Regions from separate parts of the Arthrobacter sp. Soc17.1.1.1 genome, predicted to be linked through region 1. Evidence: riboswitches for the same ligand, from Rfam matches in the RefSeq annotation. Region 1 holds a riboswitch; each other region holds the start of a gene.
What was found. Region 1 has a riboswitch for S-adenosylmethionine ahead of sfnG (dimethylsulfone monooxygenase SfnG). Riboswitches for the same ligand answer to the same signal wherever they lie in the genome.

Region 1 (7,406 bases):
GTAGGTGGCCGTCGGCACCCACGGCCCGCGGCCGTTGCGGCTGGTGTCGATCACGAAGTGCGCCAGCTCCTCCGACGTCGGCGCGTTGCGGGCACCCGCCACGTTCTGGGCGTACCACGCGTCCGTCAGGCCCCACGTCGAGAAGTCCGAGGGTGAGGCCGGGTAGAACTGGCTCGCGCAGGAGCCGTAGGCGCCCGGATCGATCTCGGTGGCGTAGTAGATGCACTGGGATACCCAGGAGCCGTACTTCAGCTGCCGCTCGGTGAGCTCGTAGTTGGAGACGTTGAGGAAGAACCCGTCCGCCTCCTGCACGCCGGCCTTCACGAGGCGGCTGGCGATCTCCCCCGTGCCCAGCCAGGCGCTGTGCGTGCCGTCGAGGTAGACCTTCGTGTTCGGCAGCGCCTTCAGCCGGTCCACGGCGTAGCCGAGCATCTCGAAGCGTTCCGCGGCCGCGGTCGCGGCGTCGGCCTCCGCCGGCTGGCACCACTCGAGGTTGCCGTCGAGCCCGCGGTTCCAGGGGATGATCCCGAGCCCGTCCGGCTCGAGCACCACCATCGCGGCGCGGTCCTCGATGCCTGCCGCGAGGGCGTCGATCCAGGCCTTGTAGCCGGCGACGTCGGTCGCCCCGCCGGCCGAGTACTGCGCGCAGTCGCGGAACGGCAGGTTGTAGGCGGCGAGCACGGGCATCTGCTGCTTGCCGGCGGCGCGGTGCGTGGTGGCGCGGACCTCCCGCGTCACCGTGGCGGGGTCGCTGTCCGTGACCCATACGGCCTGCGGCGTGGAGACCATCGCGCTGAGGCTGTCCGCCGTCCGGCGGTCACCCGAGGCCCGCAGCCCGGCGATCTGGCGCTGTGCCTCGTGGTCGGTCTTCGGGACGTAGAACTCGGTGGCGGAGGACTCCGCTCCTGGTCCTCCGCCCGGACCGGCCGACGCCGGCAGCGCGGCGAGGGCGGTGGATGCGAGGACCCCTGCGAGTGCAAGGGTCATGGCGCACGTTCTGGAGATGCTGAGCATCGTTGCTCCTCATGTCGATGATGGGTGGTTGCGAGAACCCGAACAAGAGACGCCGCCGATCCCCATGGAAGCGCTCCCACGGCCAGTCTTTGTTGCATAGGTCAACTTTGTCAAGGGTTCCGGCACCCATCCGTGAGCGGGTGGCGTGCACTTCCGAAGACACATTGTTTGGTTCCCCCGGGTGCGCAGTGTCACACTCGTTCTGACCATCCCGAGCGGCTGAGAGATCTGGCTCACTGACGCCGCAGCAACCCTGGCCTCCGCGATCCGCGGCGACAGTAGGGTGCTACTGCCAGACCGATGGAGGACATGATGAGCGTCGCCGACCTTTCCACCCCCCTCAAATTCGCCTACTGGGTGCCGAACGTGAGCGGCGGCCTGGTGGTCTCGACCATCGAGCAGCGTACCGGGTGGGACTTCGAGTACAACCGGAAGCTCGCCCGGATCGCTGAGGACGCCGGTTTCGAGTACGCCCTGTCGCAGACCCGCTACGCCGCGTCCTACGGCGCGGACAAGCAGCACGAGGCGACATCGTTCTCCCTCGCGCTCCTCGCCGCGACCGAGAAGCTGAAGGTCATCGCCGCGGTGCATCCCGGCATGTGGCACCCGGGCGTGCTCGCGAAGTTCATCATCACCGCGGACCACATCTCCAACGGCCGTGCCGCCGTCAACATCGTCTCCGGCTGGCTCAAGGACGAGTTCGTGAACTTCGGCCTCGACTGGCTCGAGCACGACGAACGGTACGTCCGCACGGAGGAGTTCATCCGCGTGCTGCGCGGCCTGTGGACCGAGGAGGGGTACAGCCAGTCGGGGAAGTACTACGACATCACCGACTTCACACTCAGCCCTGCTCCCGTCGACGTGCCCGGCCGTCCGCACCCCGAGATCTTCTTCGGAGGCAATTCGACGGCGGCGCAGGCCACCGCGGGCCGGGTGGCGGACTGGTACTTCTCGAACGGCAAGGACCTCGAGGGATTCAGGGAGAACATCGCCGGCGTGCGGGCCTCCGCTGCCCGGGCGGGCCGGCACCCGCGGTACGGGCTCAACGGGTTCGTCATCGCCCGCGACTCCGAGAAGGAGGCACGGGAGACCCTGCGCGAGATCGTCGCGAAGGCGCACCGCCCCGCCGTCGAGGGATTCCGCGATGCCGTCCAGGAGGCCGGGGCTTCCACGAAGGACGGCAGGGGCATGTGGGCCGACTCCTCGTTCGAGGACCTCGTCCAGTACAACGACGGTTTCAGGACCCGGCTCATCGGTACGCCCGAGCAGATCGCCGAGCGCATCGTCGAGTACAAGAAGATCGGCGTGAATCTCCTCCTCACCTGCTACCTGCACTTCCAGGAGGAGGTCGCCGCCTTCGGCACCGACATCCTGCCGATCGTGCGGCAGCTCGAGGCGGACGCCGCGCGCGCCGCCGGCGTCGATTTCGATCCGGATGCCACCCTCGCAACCCACGAACCCACCAAGGCAGGTATCTGATGGCAGAACGTTCCTTCGGTTTCCGCACGCGTGCCCTGCACGCCGGCGGCACCCCCGACGCCACGCACGGGGCGCGCGCCGTGCCGATCTACCAGACGACGTCGTTCGTGTTCAAGGACACCAACGACGCCGCCAACCTCTTCGCGCTGCAGAAGTACGGGAACATCTACTCGCGTATCGGCAATCCCACCGTCGCGGCGTTCGAGGAGCGCATCGCTTCCCTCGAGGGCGGTATCGGCGCGGTGGCGACGGCGTCGGGCATGAGCGCCGAGTTCATCACCTTCGCGGCGCTGTGCCAGGCGGGCGACCACATCGTCGCCGCGTCGCAGCTGTACGGGGGGACGGTCACGCAGCTCGACGTCACGCTGCGCCGCTTCGGCATCGAGACCACCTTCGTCCCCGGCACCGATCCGGCCGACTACGCGGCCGCCATCCGCGAGAACACGAAGGCCGTCTACGCCGAGGTCATCGCGAACCCCTCCGGCGAGATCGCGGACCTCGCGGGCCTGGCGAAGGTGGCCCACGACGCCGGGATCCCCTTCATCGTCGACTCGACGCTCAGCACGCCCTACCTCGTGCGGCCCATCGAGCACGGCGCGGACATCGTGATCCACTCCGCCACCAAGTTCATCGGCGGCCACGGCACCACCCTCGGCGGCGTGGTCGTGGAGAGCGGCCGGTTCGACTGGGGCAACGGGAAGTTCCCCACCATGACCGAGCCCGTGCCCTCCTACGGCAACATCCAGTGGTGGGCGAACTTCGGCGAGTACGGGTTCCTGACCAAGCTGCGCACCGAGCAGCTGCGCGACATCGGCCCGTCGCTCTCCCCGTCGTCGGCCTTCCAGCTCCTGCAGGGGGTGGAGACCCTGGCCCAGCGCCTCGACGAGCACCTCGAGAACGCGCAGGCCGTAGCGGAGTGGCTGCAGGCCGATCCCCGCGTGGACTACGTGAACTACGCGGGACTCCCCACGCACGTGCACCACGAGCGTGCGAAGACCTATCTCCCCCAGGGCCCCGGGTCGGTGTTCAGCTTCGGCGTCAAGGGCGGCCGCAAGGCCGGCCAGAAGTTCATCGAATCGCTGCAGATCGCCTCGCACCTCGCGAACGTGGGCGATGCGCGCACGCTCGTGATCCACCCCGGCTCGACGACCCACCAGCAGCTCTCGGCCGAGCAGCTCGCCGCAGCCGGCGTCCCCGAGGACCTGGTGCGCATCTCGGTGGGCCTCGAGGACCTCGACGACATCCTGTGGGACCTCGACCAGGCGCTCGACGTGGCGGCCAACGCCTCGGACGCGTCGTTCGAGGACCTCCCGCAGGAGGCGGCCGGACAGGACGACGACGACGAGTCCGCGACGCGGGCAGTGGGAGTGGGAGCATGAGCGGCACCGCAGCACCGCGCACCTGGGAGGGGCCCTCGGCTCCGGAACGCCTGGCCCTGCTGAGGAACGCGCGGTCGGTGGCGATCGTCGGAGCATCGGACAAGCCCTCGCGGGCCTCCTACTTCGTGGCCACCTACCTGCAGTCCTCCTCGCCCTACCGGCTGTACTTCGTGAACCCCGTGGCGAAGGAGATCCTGGGGCAGCCGGCCTACGCGTCCCTGGAGGACCTGCCCGAGGTGCCCGACGTCGTGGACGTGTTCCGCCGGCACGACGATCTGCCCTCCGTGCTGGCGGAGACGCTCGCGGTCGGCGCGAAGACGCTGTGGCTGCAGCTCGGCTCGTGGCACGAGGAGGTCGCACGGGACGCAGAAGCCGCGGGCCTGGACGTGGTGATGGACCGGTGCATCAAGATCGAGCACGCACGCTTCCACGGCGGGCTCAACCTCGCCGGGTTCAACACCGGCGTGATCTCCTCGAAGCGGCAGATCACCTCGTAGGGCGCCGCCTGCCCCGGGCCCGATCCCGGTCAGCGGGAACGGTGGGACACACCCGCCGACCGGGATCCGGCCTCAGGCACGGCGACGTCGGGACCGGAGCTGTCCGACGCTGCAGGTTCCACGGGCCCGACGAGGTCCACAGGCAGGGCGTCCTCCGGGGTCGGTCCGCCCGGCGGCTCCTCCGGGGCAGACTCGTCCGGCAGGGCGTCCTCCGGGGCCGGTTCGGCCGGCAGCTCCTCCGGGACCGGTTCGGCCGGCAGCTCCTCCGGGGCAGGCTCGCCCGGCAGGGCGTCCTCCGGGGCCGGCTCGTCGGGGAGTCCTGGTACCGGGCCCTCCGGATCGACGAGCGCATCCGCAGGGAACAGCGCGAGCCAATCGGGGTCCGGGGCGATCGGCGCGTCGAGGAAGAGCGCGGCGTCGACAGGACCGGCCGGTGCGCGGAGCCACGACCTGCGGTGGCTGACAGGAGCCGGCGTGTCACCGCTCATCGTCACCGGATCCGTTCCCGTGCCCTCCTTCGGCAGGCCCCTGTCCGGCCCCTGACCCGGCGTCACCTGGCCCGGAGCGGCCTGACCCGGCTTCTCCCGGACCGGCGGGGGCGGGGCCGTGCGCTGCCCGGGCGTGGCCTGGTCCGGCCGGCCCTGACCGGCCCTCGCCTGGTCGGGTCGGCCGGTCGTGCCGGGCACCGTTCCCGTCGCGGGCGGCGTCATCGGGACGACGCGCTGCTGCGGACCGCCCCGCGCAGGGGTCGGGGTCGCGGGGTTGGCAGGGAGTACCGTGCCGGCCGGTGGCCGGGCCTCCGGTACGGCGGGCGGCGCCGTCGGGGTGGCGGGCGGTGCCATCGGGGCGGCGGCGGCGTCGTCCGCACCGGGCGACGCGGGAGCGGGCGCCGGCACGAGCGGACCTCCGGCGCCCGCAGGGGCGGACGCCGGGGCGGAGACGGACGGTGCCGGGGTATGAACGGGAGCGGGCACCGCCGGGACGACGGCGGTGCCGTGCCCCTGCCCCGCATCGGCGAGCGGTCCCGGGGCGGGTTCGGCCCGGTCGACGTCGTTGCGGACGGTGAAGCGGGTGATCGAGACGACGGCGTCGTCGAACCCCTCACGGAGATGGAGCGTCCCCGCCGCGACCCCGGACATGCCCGCGCCCATGGACACCGCGAGGGCACCGCCGATGAACGTGATGCGGCGCTTGTTCCGGCGGCTCTGCAACGCCCTGCCGCCGTCGGCCATGAGCTGCGCGAGCTCGGCGGAGGCGTCCGGTGCGGGCCGCCCGCCCAGCGCCGCGATGCTCCGGACGGCGTGGACGAGCGCCGGGTCCTCGGCGATGCCCGCCTCCTCGAGGAGGCGTGGCACGGAGTCCGGCGACGGCGTTTCGCGTCCAGTCATTGTGCGTCCGATTCGTTGGGGTGTACGAGTTCCTTCAGCTTGAGCAGTCCCCGCCGCTGCAGCTGCTTGACCGATCCTGCCGACCTGCCGAGGATCTCCGCGACCTGCTCGATCGGCAGCTCGGCCACGATGCGCAGCAGGAGCACGTCGCGCTGCTCGGCATTGAGCTGTGCCAGCATTCCCGTGGCACCTCCGGCATCGAGGTTGCCCAGCGCCACCATCTCCGCCGACTCGACGGTGCGCGTGTCACCGTCGGCCTCGTAGCCCACGAGGACCGGCGCCCGCACCTTCCTCCGCACCTCGTCCACGTGCCGGGCGTGCGCCACCGAGAAGGTGAAGGTGCGCAGACCCTGCAGCCCGCCGGAGACGGACCCGAGTTTCGAGAAGACCGTGAGGAAGACCTCCTGGGTGAGGGCCTCCGGGTCCTCCGTCCCCCGGCCCGCGAAATAGCCCAGCACCCTCGGACTCAGCTCCTGGTAGATCAGGGAGAGTGCCGCGGGTTCGCCGGCCCGTGCGCGGTCGAGCGCATCATCAGGCAGCGGTGGGACCACGGTGTCTTTTCCTTGCTCGAGCGGGGCGGCGTGACCATCGTAACTGTTGGCCTCCGCCGTCCTGCCGCGGCACGCACCTGTGCTGCGACACGAAAAGGCCGCACCGAGGCCCGTTGGGGGATAAGCCTCGGTGCGGCGCTTACATCTGGGTAATCGACCGGAGGGACGCAGAAGTTACGCTGCCGCCGGACTTTCTTCCGGCGTCCTCCCCAGGCCCTACTTGAGGGCGTTCGAGGCGCGGCGCTTGTTGAACACGTCGAAGCCGACCGCGAGCAGGAGCACCATGCCCTTGATGAACTGCTGCACGTCGATGCCCACGCCGAGCAGCGACATGCCGTTGTTGAGCACACCCATGATCAGGCCACCGGTGATGGCACCGATCACGGTACCCACCCCGCCCGTCACGGCCGCGCCACCGATGAAGGCGGCTGCGATGGCATCGAGCTCGAACAGGTTGCCGGCACCCGGACCGGCCGAGTTGAGGCGACCGGTGAAGATGAGCCCCGCCAGGGCTGCGAGCACGCCCATGTTGACGAACAGCATGAAATCGATGCGCTTGGTGTTGACGCCCGAGAGCTGTGCAGCCTGCAGGTTGCCACCGCGGGCATAGATGTGGCGGCCGAACACACTGTTGCTCATGACCAGGCTGTAGGCGACGATCAGGACGCCGAGGACCACGAGCACGATCGGCGTACCGCTGCGCGAACCGGCCAGGAGGTAGGTGAGGCCCAGGATGATGACGGCGATGAAGGCGAGCTTGGTGAAGAACCAGGCGGCGGGCTCGTCCTCGAGCTTGAGGCGGGCGCGGGTGGCGCGCCCACGGAGCTGGCTGGCGACGAGGAGGACGACGGCGAGCACGCCGAGGGCCACCGTGGTCCAGTCGAGGAGGTTCGTCTCCGGCGGGAAGAGCCCGGGGAAGAGGAAGCCGCCACCGAGCTGGCGGTACTCCTCGGGGAAGCCCGTGATGCGCTGGTTCTCGAGCACGATCTGCGTGAGCCCGCGGAACACGAGCATGCCTGCGAGTGTCACGATGAAGGCGGGGATGCCCACGTAGGCCACCCAGAAGCCCTGCCACGCGCCGACGAGCCCGCCGATCAC
Region 2 (7,406 bases), 1.7 Mb from region 1:
CCGGGCGGCCCGATCGAGGTCGCCGTGGAGGCGGAGGACCTCGCCCACCTCGTCACCGACCGTGCGCAGCGAGTCGAGGGAGGAGAGCGCGTCCTGCAGGATGAAGCCGGCCTCCCGGCCGCGGACGCGGGACCACTGGCGTTCGCCCCACGCGGAGGCGTCCTGGCCGTTGAAGCGCTGGGCGCGGGACCGGATATGGGCGCCGGGCCCGGTGAGACCGACGAGGGTCCTCGCGGTGACGGACTTGCCGGAGCCCGATTCACCCACCAGGGCGAGGCATTCACCCGGGCGGACGGACAGGCTGAGGTCGTGGATGACCTCCCGGCGGTGGGCGCCGCGGCCGAATCCGACGGAGAGCCCCTCGAGTTCGACGACGGGCGCCTGCGGCACCCGTGTGGCGGTGGTGGCGGTCAGGGTGGTGGAGCTCATGCGAGCCTTCCTTCGGCGCGGCGACGGAGCTCGCGGCCGATCACGGTGATGGACAGCACGGTGGCGACGAGGAACGCGGCGGGGAACGTGATCATCCAGGGTGCGTTCGAGATGAAGTTGCGGCCGGCCGAGAGCATCGCGCCCCATTCGGGGGCGGGCGGAGGGGTGCCGAGCCCGAGGAAGCTCAGCGACGCCCCGGCACCGATCGCCGAGCCGACGCCGATGGTCGCGAGGACGAGGACGGGCTTGATGACGTTCGGCACGGTGTGCGTCAGGAGGATCCGCCAGGCGGGCAGGCCCAGGGTACGGGCGGCCTCGACGAAGCCCGACCGCCGGACGAGGTGCGTCTGCGCCCGGGTGATCCGGGCGTAGTAGGCGATGCTGCCGGCACCGATCGCGAGGATCGCGTTCTCCGTGCCGCCGCCGATGATGCCGATGACCACCAGTGCGAGCAGGATCTCGGGGATGGCGAGGGTGACGTCGAGGAAGCGCATCACCGAGGCCTCCACGAGCCGCCCGTTGAGCCCGGCGAGGAGGCCGATGGCGGTCCCGCCGACCACACCGATCGCCGTCGCGCCGACCCCGATGTACAGCGAGGTGGCGGCGCCGTGCACGATCCGCGTGTAGTTGTCCGCGCCGGAGTCGTCCGTGCCGAACCAGGCGCCGGCGCCGGGCGCCTCGAAGCTCCTGGCGGGGTCAACGGCGTACGGGTCGGCGGGAGCGAGCAGGCCCGGGGTCAGGACCGCCGCCGCGAGCCACAGGAGGAACGCGGAGGCCAGCAGGATCCCGGGGCGGACGCGCCACCGGCGCCGACGTTGCCTGGGCGTCCCGGCCCGTGCCGGCTCCCGGACGGGGAGCGCGGCCTGCGGGGCGACGGCGGGCGGGATGGTGCGTGAGGCGATGCTCATGCGGTCACCACTTTCGGGTCGATGAGCGTGTAGAGGAGGTCGATCACGAGGTTCACCACGACGTAGACCGCGGCCGAGAGGAGCACGATCCCGAGGATGACCGGCAGGTCCTTGTTGTAGACCGAGGCCAGGGTCAGGGACCCGATGCCCTGCCGGCTGAAGAGGGTCTCGACGACCACGGACCCGCCGAGCAGCGCGGCCACGACGAAACCGGACATGGTCATGACCGGGATGGCCGCGTGCCGGAGTGCGTGCCGGATCCTGACCGGGAGGTCGCGCATGCCGCGGGAGCGGGCTGTCAGGATGAACGGCTGCTCCAGGACGTCCTCGAGTTCGTTCCGCAGCACCTGGGAGAGGGTCCCGAAGACCGCCAGGGCGAGGGTGAGGGCCGGGAGGATCAGCGCGGCCGGCCCCTGATTCCCGCCGATAGGGAACCAGCGCAGCGTGAAGGAGAAGACGATGAGCAGCGCGAACCCGATGATGAACGTCGGCGTGGCGGCGAAGACCACCTCGACGCCGGAGACGATCGACCGGATCCAGGGGGCGCGCTGCGCGGACAGGATCGCCACGACGAACGTGAGGGGCAGCGCGACGGCGACGGCGGCCGCCGCGAGTGCCGCCGTCGCGCCGATCTGCTGCCCGATGGCCTCCGAGACGGGCAGGCGCAGCCGATAGGACTGCCCGAGGTCGCCCTGCAGCAGGTTCCCGAGGTAGCTGCCGTACTGCACGAGGAAGGGCTGGTCGAGGAGGTAGTCGGCGCGGACCTGCGCCAGTGTCTCCGCGGTGGGCCGCGCGTCGGGCCCGCCGAGGATCAGCAGCGCGGTGTCGCCGGGGATCAGGTAGACGGCGAGGAAGGTCAGCGTCGCGGCTCCCCAGAGGACGCCGATGCCGATCGCGAGTCGCGTGAGGACGCGGCGGAGAACCGTCACCTACTCGGCCTTCCAGGCGTAGGTGAGCACGGGCACGGGGTGGGAGGTGTCCACGGCGACGTCGTGCAGGGTGTTCGCGTACGCGAACTGGCTCGGGTTCTCGTAGAGCGGCACGCCGGGCACGATCTCGAGCAGCCGGTGCTGCGCCTTCGAGTACGCCTCCTCGGCCACGGGCCCGTCGTCGGCCTCGCGGGCCGTGGAGAGCAGGGCGTCGAGCTCGGGGTCGTTGACGTAGGACGAGTTCTGGCCGATCCGCTCTCCGGTGATCTCGGAGGAGTGGTAGCGGATGAACAGGACGTCGGTGGTGTTGGTGTGCCAGACGCCGGCGAGGGCGTCGTAGTCGCCGGCGTAGCGGAGTTCGGTCAGCTGCGCCTGGGGGAGCTGGATGATCCGGAGGTCGAAGCCGACCTTGCGGGCCTCTCCCTGCAGCTGCACGAGCAGCGGGCTCGGCGTGGAACTCTCCACCGTGGGGACCTCGACCGTCAGCCGCTTCCCGTCCTTCGTGCGGAAGCCCTCGCCGTCACGCCCCGTCCACCCGGCGTCGTCGAGCAGCTGGTTCGCCCGCTCGGGGTCGTGGGTGAGGACGCCCTCGACCGTCGGGTCGTAGTACCTGCTCTCCTTGGACAGGAAGCCGTCGATCGGCGTGTAGGTGCCGAAGCCGAGGCTCTCCGTGACGGCCTTCGTGTCCACGGCGGCGGCGAACGCCTGCCGGACCGCGAGGTCGTCGAACGGTGCGCGGTTCAGGTTGAAGTTGAGGACGTACGGGTTGCCGGTCCGGGCGAGGTTCTCGTACGTGAAGTCCGGGTCGGCCTGCACGGCCGAGGCGTTCTGCGGCGCGAGGTTCTCCGTCAGGTCGTACTGGCCCGAGACGAGGGACTGGTGGCGGATGACGGGTTCGCTGACGAGGGTGACCTCGACGCCGTCGAGGTACGCGGCACCGTCACCGTCCAGCCACTCGGGTGCCCAGTCGTAGCCCTCCCGCTTCGTGTAGCTGATGCTCTGGCCCGGGCGGTAGTCGGCGACGGTGAAGGGCCCCGTGCCGATCGGCTTCTGGCACAGCGTCTCCGGTGACTCGGTGATGGCCTTGCCGGAGTTCATGCCGAGCCAGGACTGGGCGAGGGTGTAGAGGAAGGGGGTGTAGGGGTAGGCGAGGTGGGCCTCGAAGGTGTATTCGTCGATCACCGTGCCGTCGACGTACGGGGCGATGTACGCGGCGGCGAGGGGCGACTTCGTGGCGGGGTCCCTCATGTGCTCGAAGTTCTGCCCGAGGACCTCCGCGTTCCAGGGCGAGCCGTCACTGAAGGTGACTCCCTGCTTGAGGTGGAACGTGTAGGTCCTGCCGTCCTCCGAGACGTCCCAGGACTCGGCGAGATACGGCGCGATGTCCCCGTTCTCGTCCAGGGTCACCACGTTGTCGTAGATCAGGCGGCCGAGGAACTGCTGCTGCGTGGCAGAGATTCCGTGGCCGTCGAGGCAGCCCGGCTCGGCCGAGATGGACACGTCCAGCACGCCGCCGGGGATCGGCTCGCCAGCGGCGACGGAGGACGAGCCCGCCGGCCCGGCGCAGCCGGCCAGGAGTGCGAGGAGACCCACCGCAGAAAGGGCGGTGGCGTGTCCGGAGCGGTTTCGATTTCGGGCAGGGCGAATTACGGATGCATTCATGGGAATTCCTCAAGAGGCGTTCCGGCGCAGCGCAGAGCATAGTGCGACCGGAAGGGAATTGAAGGGCGAGTGAAAGGAGAAGGCGCGCCGAGGGCGCCTGGATCCTGCTAGGGGAGGGCGGTACAGCTCACGATGAGTGCCTTTCGGAGTGCTCTTGCCCGCACCGGACCAGCACTGTGTGCCGAGGAGAAGGCCGCTTCGTCATCCGAACCACCCAGGAACATGGGGTTGGCGCGCGGTCCAGTCGGAGCTTTACGACCGCGTCTCTTGAAGCTGGAACAACTATAGGCAGATATCCGGGGTGTCGACCAATAAAAAGAAATATGACACGGCGCGAATTGCCGAGGGCAGGACGGAATGTCGCGGGGCGCAATTCAGCGCAGGGTGACCGTGCCGTCGTCGAGGATCTGCCACCCGGGATTATGGGCGATCTCCCACACGATCCCGTTCGGGTCGCGCACGAGCCCGCGGAAGATGCCGCCGAAGGCGCTCTCCTGCGGCTCCTGGACAGCGGTGCCGCCTGCGCGCGTCATCGCAGCGACGACGGCGCGGACCTCCTCGGGGCCGTCGACGTTGTGGGACAGCACGATGCCCGACGGCACCGGTGCGGCATCGAGCCCGAGGTCCTGGGCGAACTTGCCGGCGAGGAACAGCCCGAGGAGCACTCCCGGGGCCACCTGGTAGAAGATCACCTCGTCGGGGACGTCGAGCGTCGGCGTCCACCCGAGGCCCCGGCTGTAGAAGGACCGCGCAGCGTCGAGGTCCTGCGCGGCGACGGTGACGAAGTGGAGGCGGGCGTCCATGGAGGGAGCCTACCGGTCCCGTCCCCCGGCGGAACCGTGAACGGTTCTGCCGGGGGACAGGGATCAGTGACTCAGAGGGAGCGGGTGCGTCTCGCGGTACAGCTGGATGTGGAGGGCGAGCTTCCGCTCCGCTTCACGGCGACGCTCGCACTGGCGTTTGAGGTCGGACTCGGACAGCGTGGGTGCGCCGCGCTGGATGCGTTCCGCCGAGGAAGGGGCGGTGGGAGGCAGACTCTCGGGCCGGGCCTCCGACTGTTCTGTGGTCATGGCGATGTCCTTCGCTGGGAAGGGCGCGACGAATGGTCCGACGGTGGTGGTCGACGCGCGCCTTCGTCGACCCCGGGCTCGTGTCGGCCCTCGAGTTCCGCAAGTGTGCACCGGATCGGAGCATCCCTCTAGGGTCTTTCGGCCCCACCGTTCGGCGGACGGGGGGCCGGCCGTCGAAACCTGCTGACGGCCGCCCGGGCGAGGTATACAGTGCCCTATGCGCGCTGAGCCTGTTGTGGAGATCGAGCGGACGTTCGACGTCGGGGACGACACCCCGCTCCCCGTACTCGAGGACGTCCCCGGGGTGGGAAGCGTGGATGCGCCGGTCGAGTTCCACCTCGAGGCCGAGTACTTCGACACGGAGGACCTGAGGCTGGCGTCACACCGGATCACGCTGCGGCGCCGGACCGGCGGCGAGGACGCCGGATGGCACCTGAAGCTGCCGGCCGGTCCCGACGAGCGCCACGAACACCACGCGCCGCTGGGCAGGACCTCGGTGGTGCCGAAGCCGCTCCTGAAACTGATCCGGGTTCACACGAGGGACCGCGTGCTGGTACCGGTCGCCCGGCTGGACACGCGGCGCGTCGTGCGGCGCCTGCGGGGTGAGGACGGGGTCCTCGCCGAGTTCATGGACGACCGCGTGCAGGCGGAGGCGCTCCTGCCCGAGCCGTCCAGCCTGCGCTGGCGGGAATGGGAGATCGAGCTGGTCGGGGGCTCCAGGGACATGCTGGACGCGGCGACGGGACTCGTCGCCGCCGCGGGCGTCCGTGCCGCCGCTCACCGATCCAAACTCGAGCGTGCACTCGCTACCGGCGTCACCACGGACGCGGTGACGGTAACGGAGCCCTCGCCGGAGGGCCCGGCAGGCGATGTCCTCATCGCCTACCTGCGCGAGCAGGTGGCCGCGCTGAAGCAGCAGGACCCGCAGGTGCGGATCGACGGCTCCGATGCCATCCACAGGATGAGGGTCGCCACCCGGCGCATCAGGTCGGTCCTCGCGACCTACCGGGCCCTGCTCGACGACGTCGAGGGCGTAGGGCGCCTCCGGGAAGACCTCAGGTGGCTCGCCGGGGTGCTCGGCGCGGCGCGGGACGCGCAGGTGATGCGTGCACGGCTCGAGCAGATGCTCGCCGACGAACCACCCGAACTGCTGCTCGGCCCGGTGCAGCGCAGGCTCGAGATCGAACTCGGAGGGGACTACCGGAGATTCCACACCCGGGTCGTCAAGACGCTCGACGGCGAACGGTACTTCCGCCTCCTGGACGCACTCGACGCCCTCGTCGCTGCGCCCGCGCTGACGCCCCGCGCAGCAGACCCCGCCGCTCAGGTGATCCCGGGCCTGATCAACCGGGACCTCAAGCGCCTGCGCAGGGCGGTCCGTGACGCGAGGAACCACCGCGCGGGGGTCGGCGACCATCCTGCGCTGCACGAGGCTCGGAAGGACGCCAAGCGGCTGCGGTACGCGGCGGAGGCAGCCTCACCGGTCGGCCGCAAGAAGATCGCCCGCATCGCGGAGGCGGCGCAGGCCCTGCAGAAAGTGCTCGGCGAGCACCAGGACAGCATGGTGACCCGGGACCTGCTGCGGCGGATCGGCGGCAAAGCGTTCCAGGAGGGTGAGAACGGCTTCACCTACGGCCGGCTGCACGCCCTGGAGCAGGCGGCAGCCCTCGACGCCGAAGCCCGATTCCGCCATGAATGGAAGTACATCCCCTCACCACTGCGAAAGAAGTAGTCGTGCGAGGACCCGGGCCGGCTACGACGGGTCGGACGCCCTCCGGACGACGAGGACCGGGCAGTGCGCGTGCGCCACGCAGGCGCTGCTGACGGATCCGAGCAGCAGACCCCGGAACGTGCCGTGGCCACGCCCGCCGATGACGAGGAGGGCGGCGTCATGGGAGACCCGCACGAGGGTCTTCACGGGGTGCCCGAACACCACCGCCTTCTCGAGCCCGAACGGGGGATTCTCCCCGAACGCGGCCGTGACGGCCTCGTCCAGCTGCTTACGGGCGACCTCCGTGTACTCGCTGCGACCGAGCGGGATGTAGGCGGGGTACTCGGCGGGGTCGTCCCACGCAGCGACGGCGCGGATACTCGCGTCGAAGGCGGGCGCCAGTTTCTCGGCGTAGCGCAGGGCGGCGATGGACGGCCCCGACCCGTCCACACCGACGACGATCTGGGCTGCGGGGGTGGGACTCATGGCGCTTCTCCCTCGGGTTGCGGAAACGTGAACCTGCTGAGAGCACCCTCCACGGAATCCGCCCGATGACCTAGGGGCCTTCGGCCCTACCCCCACGCGTGTCCGGTCTGCTAGCTCGTGCCTCAGCCGAGGATTGCGAGGGCCTGGGGGATGCTGTCGATGGTGATGTCCGTGCCCGCGGCGACGTCCTTCACTTCGCCGTCGATCTGGT
Region 3 (7,406 bases), 920 kb from region 1:
CGCGGCCGCACCCACCACCGTGGCGGGACGTTCTGGACGTGGCGGGAGACCATGTACCGCGCGGCGAACGCCCTCACCCCGGAGCTCTACGAGGAGCTCGCGACCGCCGTGTACGCCGAGATGGTGGTGGCGGGCTGGACGAGCGTCGCCGAGTTCCACTACGTCCACCACCGGACGGACGGGACCCCGTACGGGCAGGGCGACGCTGCGGGTGAGCACGGTGCGCACGCCATGGAGCTGGCCCTCGCCCGCGCGGCCGTCCGGGCCGGGATCCGGCTGACGCTGCTCGACACCTGCTACCTCGCGGGCGGCTTCGGGCTCCCTCCCGAGGAGGGGCAGCGCCGGTTCTCCGACGGGACCGCCGAGCGCTGGCTCGAACGCCTCGCCTCCCTGCGCGCCGCCGTCGCCGCGCAGTATCCGGCCCACCGGGTGGCGGTGGGGGCCGCCCTCCATTCCGTGCGCGCCGTCCCCGAGCAGGACCTCGCCGTCGTCGCGCGGCACCTGCCGGCCGACCTGCCCCTGCACGTCCACCTGTCCGAGCAGCCCGCGGAGAACGAGGAGTGCCTGCGGGCCACGGGCCGCACCCCGACCGCGCTGCTCGACCGGCACGGGCTCGTGACCGGCCGCCTGTCCGCCGTGCACGCCGCCCACGTGAGCGGGCAGGACATCGCCGTGCTCGCCGACGCCGGGGCCGTGATCGTCCTGTGCCCCACCACCGAGGCGGATCTCGCGGACGGGATCGGACCGGCCGGCGACTTCCGGGAGGCGGGCGCCAGGCTCGCCCTCGGCACCGACCAGCACGCCGTCGTCGACCCCTGGCTGGAGATGCGGGCCCTCGAGCACGGCGAGCGGCTGCGCACCGGACGGCGCGGCCACTTCGATCCGGAGTCGCTGCACGGCATCGCGGCGCTCGGAGGGGCAGCGGCGCAGGGACGTCCCGGCGCGGGCTTCGCTCCTGGCCGTGCCGCCGACCTCATGGCCGTCGATCCGCGCAGCGCGCGCACCGCCGGGTCCGACCGGGACCAGCTCGCGTACACGGCGACGGCGCAGGACGTCACGGGCGTCGTCGTCGGCGGGGTCCTCGTGGCCCGGGACGGCGTCCATACGGCGCTCGGGGCTCCGGGGCCCCTGCTGGCCGCCGCGATCGCCCGCCTCGACGACGCCGCAGCCGCCACGGACGGGCCGGGCCGCCCGGTCGCGCCCCCTACGCAGCCCCGGGAGCGCTGATGTCCGTCCTGATCACGAACATCGGCGAACTCATGACGCAGGACACCGACGGCGCGGTCCTCCGGGACGCCGCCGTCGTCCTCGAGGGGGAACGCATCAGCTGGATCGGTCCGGCCGCACACGCACCCGCGGCTGACGAGGCGTACGACGCCGGCCACCGTGCCGGCCTGCCGGGCTGGGTCGACAGCCACACGCACCTCGTGTTCGCCGGCGACCGGACGGCGGAGTTCGAGGCGCGCATGGCAGGCCAGGCGTACGCGGCCGGCGGCATCGCCGTGACCGTCGGGGCGACACGCGCCACGGGGGACTACGACCTCACGCGGCTCCTGCTCGCCCGCGTCGCGGAGGCCGCGGCGGGCGGCACCACCTACCTCGAGACGAAGACGGGCTACGGCCTGGACGTCGGGCACGAGGCCCGCAGCGCGCGGATCGCCGCCGGCGTGGTGGACGAGGTCACCTACCTCGGCGCGCACCTCGTCCCGGACGGGCAGGACGCCGACGCGTACACCGACCTCGTGGCCGGCCCCATGCTCGAGGCCGTCCTGCCCCACGTGCGCTGGGCGGACGTCTTCTGCGAGAGGGGCGCCTTCACCGTGGACCAGGCGCGGCACGTGCTGGAGGCCTGCGCCGCTGCCGGCCTCGGCCTGCGCGTGCACGGCAACCAGCTCGGACCGGGCGACGGCGTCGCGCTCGCCGTGGAGCTCGGCGCCGCCAGCGTGGACCACGCCAACCACCTGACCGACACCGACGTCGCGGCGCTCGCGGGCACCTGGTCCGGCTTCGCCGACGGAGCGGCGCCCGGCACCGTCGCGACGTGCCTGCCGGCCTGCGACCTCTCCACCCGCCAGCCGTTCCCGCCCGCGCGGAGGCTGCTCGACGCCGGCGTGCAGCTCGCCCTGGCCAGCAACTGCAACCCCGGCACGTCCTACACGAGCTCCCTGGCCTTCTGCGTCGCCACCGCCGTGCTGCAGATGGGCCTGACCGTGCACGAGGCGGTCCGCGCCGCGACGTTCGGCGGGGCCCTCGCCCTGCGCCGCCACACGGGCCACGACGCCGACGGCCGCCGCGCCGTCGGCTCGCTCGCCGTCGGGCACCGCGCCGACCTGCAGCTGCTCGACGCCCCGTCCGCCACGCACCTCGCCTACCGGCCCGGGATGCCCCTCGTGCACGCCGTCTGGAAGGCCGGCCGCCGGGTGCGCTAGGACCCCCCGCGGCCGGCGTCCGGCTGGGAATCCCCGGCGGCCGCTGCGAGGATAGCGCCATGCCTGCCGAGCCCGCCCCCACCGCGCCGACCGCCGACCGCCCCCGCCCCGACGACGCGGCGCGCAGGCGGCGCATCACGGCCGAGCTGCTGATCGTCTTCGGGCTCTCGCTCGGGCAGTCGGGGGTGTACGCCGTGGTGAACCTCGCCGAGAAGCTCACACGGGGGCCGCTCGCAGGGCAGACCACCACCCTGAACCCGGTGCTCAACGACCGGCAGTACTTCGACCTCGCCTACCAGCTCCTGGACATCCTCTTCGCGCTGGTGCCCGTGGCACTCGTCCTGTTCCTGCTCGGCGGACACGGGGTGTCGGCGTTCCGGCGCCTCGGGTTCACGTTCGAGAAACCGCTGCGCACGGTCGGCTTCGGGGTGGGCCTCGCGGTGATCATCGGCGTCGGCACCCTCGGCGTGTACGCCGGCGGCCGCGCCCTCGGCATCACCACGGCCCTCGTCCCCGCCGCCCTGGATTCCTACTGGTGGACCGTCCCGGTGCTCGTCCTGTCCGCGGTGCGGCACGCGGTGCTGGAGGAGGTCATCGTGGTGGGCTACCTGTTCATCCGCCTGCGGGAGCTCGGCTGGTCCACGCCGGCCATCGTCCTCACGAGCGCCCTGGTGCGCGGCAGCTACCACCTGTACCAGGGGTTCGGGCCGTTCATCGGGAACGTCCTGATGGGGCTGCTCTTCGCCTGGTTCTACACGCGCACCCGGAGGGTCATGCCGCTCGTGATCGCCCACGCCCTCATCGACACCGCGGGGTTCGTCGGATTCGCGCTCCTCGGGCCCGCCATCGGGATCGGCGGCTGAATAAGCCAAGCCTTGCTTTCCTTATTTGCGGACGTAAATCATGACTAAATTATCCCGGAATCGCGGTGTTACCGTGAATTCATCCAGTCAGGAGCGCACGGTTCCAGCCGGGCCGCTACGGGTGAACCAGGAGGAACGATGAGCGTCGTCACGAGTGTCTCCGAGTGCAGTGTCCACAACTGCTCGTTCAACCACGACGGCTGTACCGCCGTCGCCATCACGGTGTCCGGGAGCGAGGAGCACGCGTCCTGCGCCACCTTCATCGACACGTCGATCAGCGGCGGCCTCCCGAAGATGCTCGCGCATGTCGGCGCCTGCCAGCGTTCGGAGTGCTCCTTCAACCACGACCTGCTGTGCACCGCCCCCGCCGTGAAGGTGGGCCCCGGCGCCGAGGCGGCCGACTGCCTCACCTACACGCACGCCTGATCCACGCACAGTCCGAACGCACGAGGAAGGGACCGGACGATTCGTCCGGTCCCTTCCTCGTGCGTTCGACGCGTCGGATCGGATCGCGTCGGTCAGATCTCGACGCGGCCGTCGGCGGTCTCGAACGTCACGGACATGATGCCCGGCGTACCCCTGGGCGCGATCCACTGCACCTGCACGCCGTCGAGCGTCTCCTCGACGTCCGTGCCGAGCCATTCCGTGACGCGCTCGGAGGACCCGGCGATGGTCAGGCAGTCCAGTTTCACCGAGGCCGGTCGGGCCTTCGAGGGGTGCAGGGGCTCCGTCCCGTCGTCCCACCGCAGCAGGTAGGGGACCTGCGGGTCGGCGATGAGGCCCTTGATGCCGATCTGCTGCCAGGTGAGCTCCTGGCCGTCGGGGAACTTGCGGTTGCCGGGGACCGCGCTGCGGCCGAGGCGCTCCTCGAAGGGTCCCAGGTCGTCCACGGCCACGCACCAGCCCATCCAGCCGCCGCCCGCCTCGGACCGGGCGCGCACGGCCTGGCCGAACGGCGCCTTGTCCGACGCGGGGTGGTTGAGGACCTCGACGACCTCGAGGTACTGGCCGTTGGCCAGCGGGAAGATCATGTTCCGGGTGCCGAAGCGGGGGTGCACACCGCCCTTCACCGGCTCCATGCCGAGCCGGGCCGAGATGCGGTCGGCCGTCGCGGCAAGTCCATCGGGTTCACAGGCGTAAGAGACGTGGTCCAGGCGCATGCCGACAGTGTGGCACTAAGTGATGTACGTCTCGACTTAGGGTGTCCTTACTCCTGATCCTGCCCCTCGGAGGGGCGCTACGGGGCACACTCCTTCACGCAATGTCACACGTGTTGCCGGATCCGCCCGCATGGGTTTCCATGGATGCAGGTCATGAGTGCCAGCACGAAGCCCCGGCTTGCTGGCCGGCAACCCTCCAACCGCGGTGGGGTGCCCCGGGTGAGGACCAGGTGCGGCGCCACACCGGTGTCGCGCAAGCGCGGGCTCCTGCGGGGCCGATGCTTCCCTCGGCGGTTCCCGCCGGCAGGAGCAGCGGACGAGGAGGAGCCCCTTCGACAGGGAGCACCATGTCCAACGATTGGTCCTTTGAGACACGCCAGATCCACGCCGGCCAGGTGCCGGACCCAGCCACGGGGGCGCGTGCGCTGCCCATCTACCAGACGACGTCGTTCGTCTTCCCGAGCGCGGAGAGCGCCGCGAACCGGTTCGCGCTGACGGAGCTCGCCCCGATCTACACGCGCATCGGGAATCCCACCCAGGAGGCGGTCGAGACCAGGATCGCGAGCCTCGAGGGCGGGGTGGGGGCGCTGCTGCTCGCCTCCGGGCAGGCCGCGGAGACCTTCGCCGTCCTCAATATCGCCGAGGCCGGGGACCACATCGTGGCCAGCCCCAGCCTCTACGGCGGCACCTACAACCTCTTCAAGCACACCCTGAAGAAGTTCGGCATCGAGACCACCTTCGTGGAGGACCCGGACGACCTCGAGCAGTGGCGGGCCGCCGTCCGCCCGAACACCAAGCTGTTCTTCGGCGAGGTGGTCTCCAACCCGCGGCAGGACGTCCTCGACCTGGAGGGCATCAGCGCCGTCGCCCACGAGCACGGGCTGCCCCTGATCGTGGACAACACCCTGTCCACGCCGTACCTGATCAGGCCGATCGAATGGGGCGCGGACATCGTGGTGCACTCCGCCACGAAGTACCTCGGCGGGCACGGCACCGCGATCGCCGGCGTGATCGTCGACTCGGGGAACTTCGACTTCGCGCAGTACCCGGAGAGGTTCCCGGGCTTCAACACACCGGACGAGAGCTACCACGGACTCGTCTACGCACGCGATCTCGGGGTGGGCGGCGCGCTCGGCGCCAACCTCGCGTACATCCTGAAGGCGCGGGTGCAGCTGCTGCGCGACCTCGGGTCCGCCGTCTCGCCCTTCAACGCCTTCCTCATCGGGCAGGGGCTGGAGACGCTCAGCCTGCGCCTGGAGCGCCACGTGCAGAACGCGCAGGCGGTCGCCGAATGGCTCGAGGGGCACGACGACGTCGAGGGCGTCGCCTACGCCGGGCTCGGTTCCAGTCCCTGGTACGAGCGCGGGAAGAAGTACGGGCGCAACGGCACCGGGGCGATCGTCAGCTTCGACATCGCCGGCGGCCTGGAGGCGGGCAAGCGCTTCGTGGACGGCCTCGAGCTGCACTCCCACGTCGCCAACGTGGGCGACGTCCGCTCACTCGTCATCCATCCGGCGTCGACCACGCACAGCCAGCTCGGGGCGGAGGCGCAGCTCGCGGCCGGCGTGCGTCCGGGCCTCGTGCGGCTCGCCGTGGGCCTGGAGAACATCGACGACATCCTCGCCGACCTCGACGCGGGCTTCCGCGCCGCCAAAGGAGCCTAACCCTTCGTGACCACCTACCCTGCCGCCTACCCTGCTGCCCCGTCACACTCCGGGATCGACGGCGGACCGTCGGGAGACGGACTGCTGCGCGTCCTGCCGATCGGGCCGCTGGCCCTGGAGACCGGGGGCGAGCTGCCCGACGTCCAGCTCGCCTACGAGACCTGGGGGCGGCTGGACCCGGACGGCTCCAACGCCGTGCTCGTGCAGCACGCCCTGACGGGCAGCTCCCACGTGGCACGCGGCGCCTCGGCGGAGGACGGCTGGTGGGACGCCCTCGTGGGCCCCGGCCGCACAGTGGACACCGACCGCTACTTCGTGGTGTCCGTCAACATGCTGGGGGGCTGCTACGGGTCGACGGGCCCGGCCAGCCTCGCCCCCGACGGCACGCCCTGGGGATCGCGGTTCCCGTTCGTCACCATCCGCGACGCCGTGCGCGCCGAGGCCCTGCTCGCCGATCGGCTCGGCGTCGACCGCTGGCACTCCGTGATCGGCGGATCGATGGGCGGGGCACGCGCCCTCGAATGGGCACTGATGTACCCGCAGCGCGTGGAGCGGTGCGCCGTCATCGCCTGCACAGCCGCCAGCTCGGCCGAACAGATAGCGTTCGCCCAGGCGCAGCTGCAGGCCATCCGCCTCGATCCGGCGTACCGCGGCGGGGACTACTACGACGGACCGCAGCCGGAGGCGGGCCTCGGCCTCGCCCGGCGCATCGCGCACATCACCTACCGCTCCGAGCAGGAGCTGGAAGCGCGCTTCGGCCGCGCGGAGCAGGACGGCGAGCAGCCTCTCGGGGCCGTCCTGCCCGCCGGCCGGGGCCGCTACCAGGTGGAGAGCTACCTCGACCACCAGGCCGACAAGCTGGTGGAGCGCTTCGACGCCAACAGCTACGTGGTGCTGACCGAGGCGCTCATGAGCCACGATGCGGCGCGCGGGCGCGGCAGCCTCGACGGCGCCCTGGCTGCGGCGACGGCCCGGTTCTTCGTCGCGGCCGTGGACACCGACCGGCTGTACTTCCCCGAGCAGTCGCGGCGCCTGGCCGCCGGGCTGCCCGGCGACGTGCCCGTCCACCTGATCTCCTCGGCCGTGGGCCACGACGCCTTCCTCACGCAGATCCACCAGGTCGACGACGAGCTCCGCGCCGCCTTCTACCCGGAGGCGGATCTGTCGGTTGGGTTTCCTCCGGCAGCCACCTAGGCTGGGAGCTAAGCCTGCTTACGAAGTGGCGGGCATGTCCGGGGCATCCGCCGCGGACCCTTTCGACGCGAGGAGCTGTTCGTGGAACTGAGCACC
Region 4 (7,406 bases), 3.0 Mb from region 1:
CTCCAACAACGCCGGCCTCTACATCGAGATGGACGCCATCCTCGCCGTCGTGATCGGCGGCACCTCGCTGGCCGGTGGCCGCTACAGCCTCGTGGGCACGCTCGTCGGGGCGCTCATCATCCAGACCCTGACCACCACCGTCTACACGCTGGGCATCCCGCCCGAGGCGACCCTGGTGTTCAAGGCGCTCGTGGTGATCATCGTCTGCCTCCTGCAGTCCCCCAGGGCGCGCACCCTCTTCGGGCGACGCAGGCCCCCCGTCACCGCGCAGCCGCGGGTGGAGGTGGCCGCCTGATGTCCGTCCTCACCCGCACCTCCGCCCCGCTCGGCCGCTCCCGGATCGGCAGCCTGCAGAGCAAGGCACGGTACGCCCCCACGCTGGCGACCGTGGGCCTGTTCGTCGCGATGTTCGCCGTCGGCGCCGCCATGTACCCGGGGTTCCTGTCCGGGCAGGTCTTCCTGAACCTCCTCATCGACAACACCTTCCTGATCGTGCTCGCCGTCGGCATGACGTTCGTGATCCTCACCGGGGGCATCGACCTGTCGGTCGGCTCCGTCGTGGCGCTGTCCATGATGATCGCCGCCGCCCTCCTGCAGGCCGGCTGGAGCCCGGTCGCGGTGATCCTCCTCGTGCTCCTGACGGGGGCGACCTTCGGCCTCGCGATGGGCCTGGTCATCCAGGTCTTCGAGATCCAGCCGTTCATCGTGACCCTCGCCGGGCTGTTCCTGGCCCGCGGCCTCTGCTACGTCATCAGCGTCGACTCCATCACCGTGACCGACCCGTTCTTCACGTCCATGGCCCAGGCGAGGATCCCGCTGGCGGGGAAGCTGTTCGTCTCCCCCGGCGTCCTGATCGCCCTGCTCGTCGTCGCGGTCGCGTTCTACGTGCTGCACCAGACGCGCTTCGGCCGCACCGTGTACGCGATCGGCGGTGGGGAGTCCTCCGCGGTGCTCATGGGCCTCGCCGTCCCGCGCACCAAGGTGCTCGTGTACGGGATCAGCGGGGTGTGCTCCGCGATCGCCGGGATCCTGTTCTCGTTCTACAGCCTCTCCGGGTACAGCCTGGCCGCCACGGGGCTGGAGCTCGACGCGATCGCCGCGGTGGTGGTCGGCGGCACGCTGCTGACCGGCGGGTACGGGTACGTGCTCGGTTCCCTCGCGGGGGTGCTCGTCCTCGGTATCGTCCAGACGTTCATCTCCTACGAGGGCACGCTGAGCTCCTGGTGGACGCGCATCGTGATCGGCGCCCTGCTCCTCGCCTTCATCCTGCTGCAGAAGCTGTTCACCCGGAAGGTCGGACTCACCTGACGCGGCGGGCCCCCCGCTAGGCTGGGGCCCATGACGGTTCTCGTGTTCCTCGACCCCGACCACGACCACGGCAGGATCGCGGACGCCTCGCAGCCGCAGCTGATGATCTCCGATCTCGGCGCCACCCGCGGCGACGGCGTGTTCGAATCGATGCTCGCCGTCGACGGGACGCCCCGCAAGGAGCAGGCGCACCTGGCGCGGCTCGCGTCGTCGGCCGCGGCCCTCGACCTGGCCGTGCCGGGCGCCGACGCCTGGAGCCGCGCCATCCGCACCGCCCTCGGCGAGTTCGCGGGCGCCGAGCCGGGCCGGAGCAGCGCCGTCGTGAAGCTCGTGGCCACCCGGGGCGTGGAGGGCGCGGGACGGCCCACGGCGTGGGTGCAGGTGGCGCCCGTCCCCGCGGCCACTCTGGCGCAGCGCGAGGCCGGCCTGAGGGTCCTGTTCCTCGAGCGCGGGTACGACAGCACCGTGGCGCAGCGCGCGCCGTGGCTGCTCATGGGCGCCAAGACGCTGTCCTACGCCGTCAACATGGCCGCGATCCGCCACGCGAAGGCGTCCGGCGCCGACGACGTCATCTTCACCTCCTCCGACGGCAAGGTCCTCGAGGGGCCCACGTCCACCGTGCTGCTCGCCACCGTGCGCGACGGGCGGAAGACGCTCGTCACGCCGCAGCTCGAGAGTGGCATCCTGGCCGGCACCTCGCAGGCCGCGCTGTTCGCCGCGGCGAAGGAGGAGGGGTGGGACCTCGGGTACGGGCCGCTCGAACCGCACCACCTCCTCGACGCCGATGCCGTGTGGCTCATCTCGAGCATCCGGCTCCTCGCGCCGGTCCTCTCACTCGACGGGCAGGAGATCCGCACCTCCCCGGCCCTGACCGCGGAACTGACCGCTCTCGTGGACCGGTTCGTGTGAAGTCGGCCACACCCCGCGCCTGGACCCCCGGATTCCCGCGTCAAGCGGCGCAATATCCGTGATCCCGTTTTGACCGGACACTCCGTGCTGCCCTAGCGTTTTGCTCAAATCAAGAGTTCCAGCCATCGGCCCTGGCCGGCTGGACAGCAACCCTCTCCCGTAGTGGGGTGCTCCAGGTGAAGATTCGGCCGCCGGGTCCAGTCCCCCGGTTGGCAAGTACGGCGTCGTGCGGTCCTTCCCCGGTGTTCCGTCCGGTCCGGCCGCCACAGCGCGCACAGCCCAGAACAGCGAGCGTGTCACCCAGCAGCCAGCAGTCCTCCCGCCGGCCTCCGGCGTCCCAGCACCCCACCCAGCGCACCCGTTCCCGGGCCCGCCACCACGAAGGACACCATGAACCTCTCCCGTAAGGTCCTCACGGCACTGACCGTGCCCCTGCTCGCCCTGACGGTCTCCTGCGGCAGCTCCAGCAGCAGCGAACCCACCGAGACCACCGACGCCCTGGCCGGCAGCGACCAGCAGTCGCTGGACCAGTACACCACCGAGACCACCACCCCGGTCGAGGAGATCGATCCGGCGAACCTCGGCCTCATCACGGACGGGACGCTGCGCGTCGGCACCCTCTCCGACGCCCCGCCGAACATCTTCATCGAGAACGGTGTCTTCACCGGCTACGACAACGAACTGCTCCGCGCCATCGGCGACAAGCTCGGCCTCGAGGTCGAGTTCGCGTCCACCGACTTCTCCGCGCTCCTCGCGCAGGTGCAGAACAAGCAGTTCGACGTCGGCTCCTCCTCGATCTCCACCACGGCGGCACGCCGCGAGAACGTCGGCTTCACCAACGGGTACGACTTCGGCTACATGGCCGTCGTCACGAAGAACGGCTCCTCGGTCACCGGGTTCGACTCCCTGTCCGAGGGCACGCGCATCGGCGTGGTCCAGGGCACCGTCCAGGACGACTACGTCACCAACACCCTCGGCCTCGAGCCCGTCCGGTTCGCGGACTACAACACCGTCTACGCCAACGTGAAGAACGGCCAGGTGGACGCCTGGGTGGCACCGTCGCAGCAGGCCACGGGCCAGGTGAAGGAGGGCGACGACACCACGATCGCCGAGACCATCATCAACACCGAGAACTTCACGGCCTACGCCGTGAACAGCGAGAACCAGCCGCTCATCGACGCCCTCAACGCCGGCCTCGACGCCGTGATCGCCGACGGCACGTGGACCGAACTCACCAAGGAGTGGTACCCGGACCGCGAGATGCCCACCGACTGGAAGCCCGGCAGCAAAGCCGTGGAAGTAAAGTAGCGGTCCCTGCATGAATGCCTTTGAACAGCTCGCGCAGACCTTCTTCGACTGGGGGGCGATGGCCGCCGTCCTGCCGGAGCTCCTCACGGTGGGTCTGCGGAACACCCTGATCCTGGCCCTGGCCTCCGGCATCATCGGGACGATCCTCGGCATGGTCCTCGCGATCATGGGGATCTCCCGCAACCGGCTGCTGCGGTGGGTGGCCCGCATCTACACGGACATCTTCCGCGGCGTGCCCGCCGTCGTGATCATCCTGCTCATCGGCATCGGGCTCAGCCCGATCTACCGCCAGCTCACCGGCAGCACGAGCCCGTTCCCGATGGGGATCCTCGCGCTCTCGCTCATGGCGGCGGCCTACATCGGCGAGATCTTCCGCTCCGGCATCCAGAGCGTGGAGAAGGGGCAGCTGGAGGCCTCGCGCGCGCTGGGCTTCAGCTACCGCTCGTCGATGCAGCTCGTGGTGGTCCCCCAGGGCGTGCGGCGCGTGCTGCCCGCCCTGGTGAACCAGTTCATCGCGCTCATCAAGGAGTCCTCGCTGGTGTACTTCCTGGGACTGCTCTCGAGCGAGCGCGAGCTGTTCAGGATCGGCAACGACGCGGCGAGCACCACCGGCAACCTGTCACCGCTCATCGCGTCCGCGGTCCTGTACCTGTGCCTCACCATCCCGCTGACGCACCTGGTCAACTACATCGACAACCGGCTCCGCGTGGGCAAGAAGCAGAAGCCCGAGCCGGACGAACTGGCCGCGAAGATCGGTGAAGGAGCCAAGGCGTGAAGATCCAGGAATCCGGCACCCTGACAGGGCGGGACCTGCACCTGTCCTTCGGGTCCAACCACGTGCTGCGCGGCATCGACCTGCACGTGGACCAGGGCACGACGGCGTCCGTCATCGGCCCGTCCGGCTCCGGGAAGTCCACCCTGCTGCGGGTCCTGAACCGGCTGATCGAACCCGACCAGGGCGACATCCTCCTGGACGGCCGGTCGGTGCTCAAGGACAACCCGGACGAGCTGCGCCGGCGCATCGGCATGGTGTTCCAGCAGTTCAACCTCTTCCCGCACAAGACGGTGCTGGACAACGTCTCGCTGGCCCTCCGGAAGCTCCGGAGGATGTCCGCCGACGAGGCCCGGGACAAGGCCCTCGCGCAACTGGACCTCGTGGGCCTGAAGCACAAGGCCGACGTCCGGCCCGGCAACCTCTCCGGCGGGCAGCAGCAGCGCGTCGCGATCGCCCGGGCGCTGGCCATGGACCCCGAGGTGATGTTCTTCGACGAGGCCACCTCGGCCCTGGACCCGGAACTCGTGAAGGGCGTCCTCGCGCTCATGGCGGATCTCGCGGCCGGCGGCATGACCATGGTGGTCGTCACCCACGAGATGGGTTTCTCGCGCAATGTCTCGGACACCGTGACGTTCATGGACGGCGGTGTGGTGGTCGAGACCGGAGCGCCGGCCGCGATCTTCGACGACCCGCAGACGCCGCGCCTGAGGTCGTTCCTCTCGGACGTCCTCTAGCACCTGCGTCGGTTCCACCACGGGGGTCCGCTTCGGCGGGCCCCCGTTCGCGTCTGCCGCGGATCGCGCCCGGGACACCGGGTGCTCCGCGAACCGCGGCCCGGGCCGCCCTGACCGCCCTGACCGCCCTGACCGCCCGGTCAGGACAGCAGGAAGCTCCACGTCCCGGCCAGCACGGCCGCCGTCACCGCGCCCGCGGCGATGAGCAGCCCGACGACGGCGACGACGGCGTCGAGGCCCGAGAAGGTGCTCGTCCGGGCCCAGGTGCGGGTCCCGCCGCCGAAGCCGCGCGCCTCCATCGCCGTCGCGAGCCGGGTGGCCCGTCGGATGGCCTGCACGATCAGTCCGAAGGACTGCCCCAGCAGGTTCCGGACGCGGGCGGGGAAGGACCCGTCCGAGCCGACACCGCGGGCGTGCCGCGCCAGGCCGAGGGTCTCCCACTGCTCCACGAGGAGGCCCACGAGCCGCAGCGCCGCCAGCCCGCCGAGCACGAAGCGGTGCGGCAGGTGCAGCTTCTGCGCGAGGGCGTCGGCGAGGTCCGTGGGGTCCGTGGTGAGGAGGATGAAGATGCCCGGCAGCGCCAGGCCCAGTCCCCTCAGCCCGACGGCGATGCCCGCGGCCACGGATCCCTCGGTGAACAGGAACGGCCCGACGTCGAGCAGGACCGCCCCGGTCTTCTCGGCGAGCAGGGCGGTCCCGTAGGCGCCGACCCCGGCGGCGACGAGGAGCGGCCAGATGCGCCGGGCGAGGCCTCCGACGCTGATGCCCAGCAGCGGCATGAGGGCGAGCTCGCACGCGAGGACCACTGCGGCGCTCACCCAGTCGATGCTGGCCAGGAGCGCCAGCGTGATCACCGCGGCGGCGAAGAGCTTGGACACCGGGTTGGCCCGCAGGAGCGCCCTCCCCGTGAGCACCGGGGTCAGGTAGTCGCCGCTCATCGGGCCACCAGCCGTCCTGCCCCGCCGGAGATGTGGAGGGTCGCGCCACCGAGGGCGGCGATGAACTCGGCGTCGTGCGTCACCGAGAGGACGGCCACGCCGTCGTCGACGAGTTCGCGCAGCAGGGTCACGAGTTCGGCCCAGGTCAGGGCGTCCTGGCCGAAGGTCGGCTCGTCGAGGATGAGGACGCGCGGGGCCGTGGCGAGCATCGTCGCCACGGACAGGCGCCGCTTCTCCCCGCCGGAGAGCGTGAACGGGTTCGCCTGCAGCAGGTGCGTGAGGCGCAGCCTCTCGGCCACCGACCCGATGCGCGCCGGATCCACGACCCCGCCCTGCCGCGGACCGAATGCGAGCTCGTCCGCGACGGTCGCGGTGAGGAACTGGTGCTCCGGTTCCTGGAACACGGTCCCGATGCGGCGGACCAGCTCCGCCGACCGCCACCGGAACGGGTCGCTGCCGGCCGGTCCCGCCAGGGCCGGTGCGGCGCGGAGGTGTCCGGCGCGCGGGCGCAGCAGTCCCCCCAGCGTCAGGGCCGCCGTCGACTTCCCGGCACCGTTGGGTCCGGTGATGCTCAGGGCTCCCCCGGACCGCACCTGCAGAGCGAGGCCGTCGACGGCGACCGGGCCGCGACGCGTCCGGGCGACGCCGAGGCCCTCCGCCGACAGGAGGGTCCCGCCCCCGGGCCCGGCGGGCAGCGTCCCGCCCACGGCCGGTGGCAGGCCGGGCACCCACACGCCGGCGGAGGCGAGGCGCGCCCGGGTGTCCTCCTGCACCAGGACGGTGGCGGGCGGGCCGTCGGCGAGGACACCGCCGTCGGCATCGAGCACGATCACGCGGTCGACGACGTCCGCCCACACGGCCACGCGGTGCTCCACGACGACGAGCGTCGCACCCGTGCGCTCGAGGACGCGGACCACGGCGTCGCGCACCTCCAGGACGCCGTCGGGGTCGAGGTTGGCCGTGGGTTCGTCGAGCAGGAGCAGGCCGGGTTCCATCGCGAGGACGGAGGCGAGGGCGAGGCGCTGCTTCTGCCCGCCGGACAGCGCCGTGGTGGGGTGGTCGAGCGGGAGGTCCAGGCCGACGTCGTCGAGTGCCCGCCCCACACGCTGCCAGATCTCCTCCCGTGGCACGGCGAGGTTCTCGGCGGCGAAGGCCACCTCGTCGCCCACGCGGGCGAGGACCACCTGCGTCTCGGGGTCCTGCAGCACGAGCCCGGCCCTGCCGCGCGCCGCGGCGGGGTGGACGCCGTCGAGCAGCAGCTCGCCCTCCTGCTCGCCCTCGTCGTGGCTGCCGAGCAGCCCTGCCAGCCCGTGCAGCACGGTGGACTTGCCCGCGCCGGAAGCCCCGAGGAGCAGCACGCGCTCGCCCGGCTGGAGCTCGAGGTCCAGCCGGCGTGCGGCGAAGGCCCTCCGGCCCGCGTGGCGCCACCCCCAT

Region 2: it holds a riboswitch for S-adenosylmethionine, as region 1 does, so the genes downstream of both, V6S67_RS09180 (ABC transporter substrate-binding protein) here and sfnG (dimethylsulfone monooxygenase SfnG) in region 1, are expected to answer to the same signal.
Region 3: it holds a riboswitch for S-adenosylmethionine, as region 1 does, so the genes downstream of both, V6S67_RS05510 (bifunctional o-acetylhomoserine/o-acetylserine sulfhydrylase) here and sfnG (dimethylsulfone monooxygenase SfnG) in region 1, are expected to answer to the same signal.
Region 4: it holds a riboswitch for S-adenosylmethionine, as region 1 does, so the genes downstream of both, V6S67_RS15160 (ABC transporter substrate-binding protein) here and sfnG (dimethylsulfone monooxygenase SfnG) in region 1, are expected to answer to the same signal.

What each region holds. Positions count from the first base shown of each region.
Region 1 covers NZ_JBAJII010000001.1:300,541-307,946, reverse strand. Annotated here, with positions in the region: gene V6S67_RS01515 (glycoside hydrolase family 6 protein) at 1-987, opposite strand, end outside; SAM riboswitch class I at 1,218-1,321, shown strand; gene sfnG (dimethylsulfone monooxygenase SfnG) at 1,327-2,493, shown strand; gene V6S67_RS01505 (O-acetylhomoserine aminocarboxypropyltransferase/cysteine synthase family protein) at 2,493-3,872, shown strand; gene V6S67_RS01500 (CoA-binding protein) at 3,869-4,369, shown strand; gene V6S67_RS01495 (hypothetical protein) at 4,399-5,757, opposite strand; gene V6S67_RS01490 (RNA polymerase sigma factor) at 5,754-6,308, opposite strand; gene mmsB (multiple monosaccharide ABC transporter permease) at 6,525-7,406, opposite strand, start outside.
Region 2 covers NZ_JBAJII010000001.1:1,992,942-2,000,347, reverse strand. Annotated here, with positions in the region: gene V6S67_RS09195 (ABC transporter ATP-binding protein) at 1-429, opposite strand, end outside; gene V6S67_RS09190 (ABC transporter permease) at 426-1,337, opposite strand; gene V6S67_RS09185 (ABC transporter permease) at 1,334-2,266, opposite strand; gene V6S67_RS09180 (ABC transporter substrate-binding protein) at 2,267-3,859, opposite strand; SAM riboswitch class IV at 4,074-4,201, opposite strand; gene V6S67_RS09175 (VOC family protein) at 4,303-4,731, opposite strand; gene V6S67_RS09170 (hypothetical protein) at 4,795-4,998, opposite strand; gene V6S67_RS09165 (CYTH and CHAD domain-containing protein) at 5,216-6,730, shown strand; gene V6S67_RS09160 (universal stress protein) at 6,752-7,195, opposite strand; gene V6S67_RS09155 (diacylglycerol/lipid kinase family protein) at 7,318-7,406, opposite strand, start outside.
Region 3 covers NZ_JBAJII010000001.1:1,217,537-1,224,942, forward strand. Annotated here, with positions in the region: gene V6S67_RS05485 (formimidoylglutamate deiminase) at 1-1,227, shown strand, start outside; gene V6S67_RS05490 (amidohydrolase family protein) at 1,227-2,429, shown strand; gene V6S67_RS05495 (CPBP family intramembrane glutamic endopeptidase) at 2,489-3,292, shown strand; gene V6S67_RS05500 (DUF1540 domain-containing protein) at 3,431-3,718, shown strand; gene V6S67_RS05505 (VOC family protein) at 3,811-4,452, opposite strand; SAM riboswitch class IV at 4,602-4,718, shown strand; gene V6S67_RS05510 (bifunctional o-acetylhomoserine/o-acetylserine sulfhydrylase) at 4,800-6,116, shown strand; gene metX (homoserine O-acetyltransferase MetX) at 6,171-7,310, shown strand; gene V6S67_RS05520 (hypothetical protein) at 7,392-7,406, shown strand, end outside.
Region 4 covers NZ_JBAJII010000001.1:3,287,357-3,294,762, forward strand. Annotated here, with positions in the region: gene V6S67_RS15145 (ABC transporter permease) at 1-295, shown strand, start outside; gene yjfF (galactofuranose ABC transporter, permease protein YjfF) at 295-1,308, shown strand; gene V6S67_RS15155 (aminodeoxychorismate lyase) at 1,339-2,217, shown strand; SAM riboswitch class IV at 2,325-2,442, shown strand; gene V6S67_RS15160 (ABC transporter substrate-binding protein) at 2,608-3,525, shown strand; gene V6S67_RS15165 (amino acid ABC transporter permease) at 3,536-4,300, shown strand; gene V6S67_RS15170 (amino acid ABC transporter ATP-binding protein) at 4,297-5,034, shown strand; gene V6S67_RS15175 (energy-coupling factor transporter transmembrane component T family protein) at 5,175-5,972, opposite strand; gene V6S67_RS15180 (ABC transporter ATP-binding protein) at 5,969-7,406, opposite strand, start outside.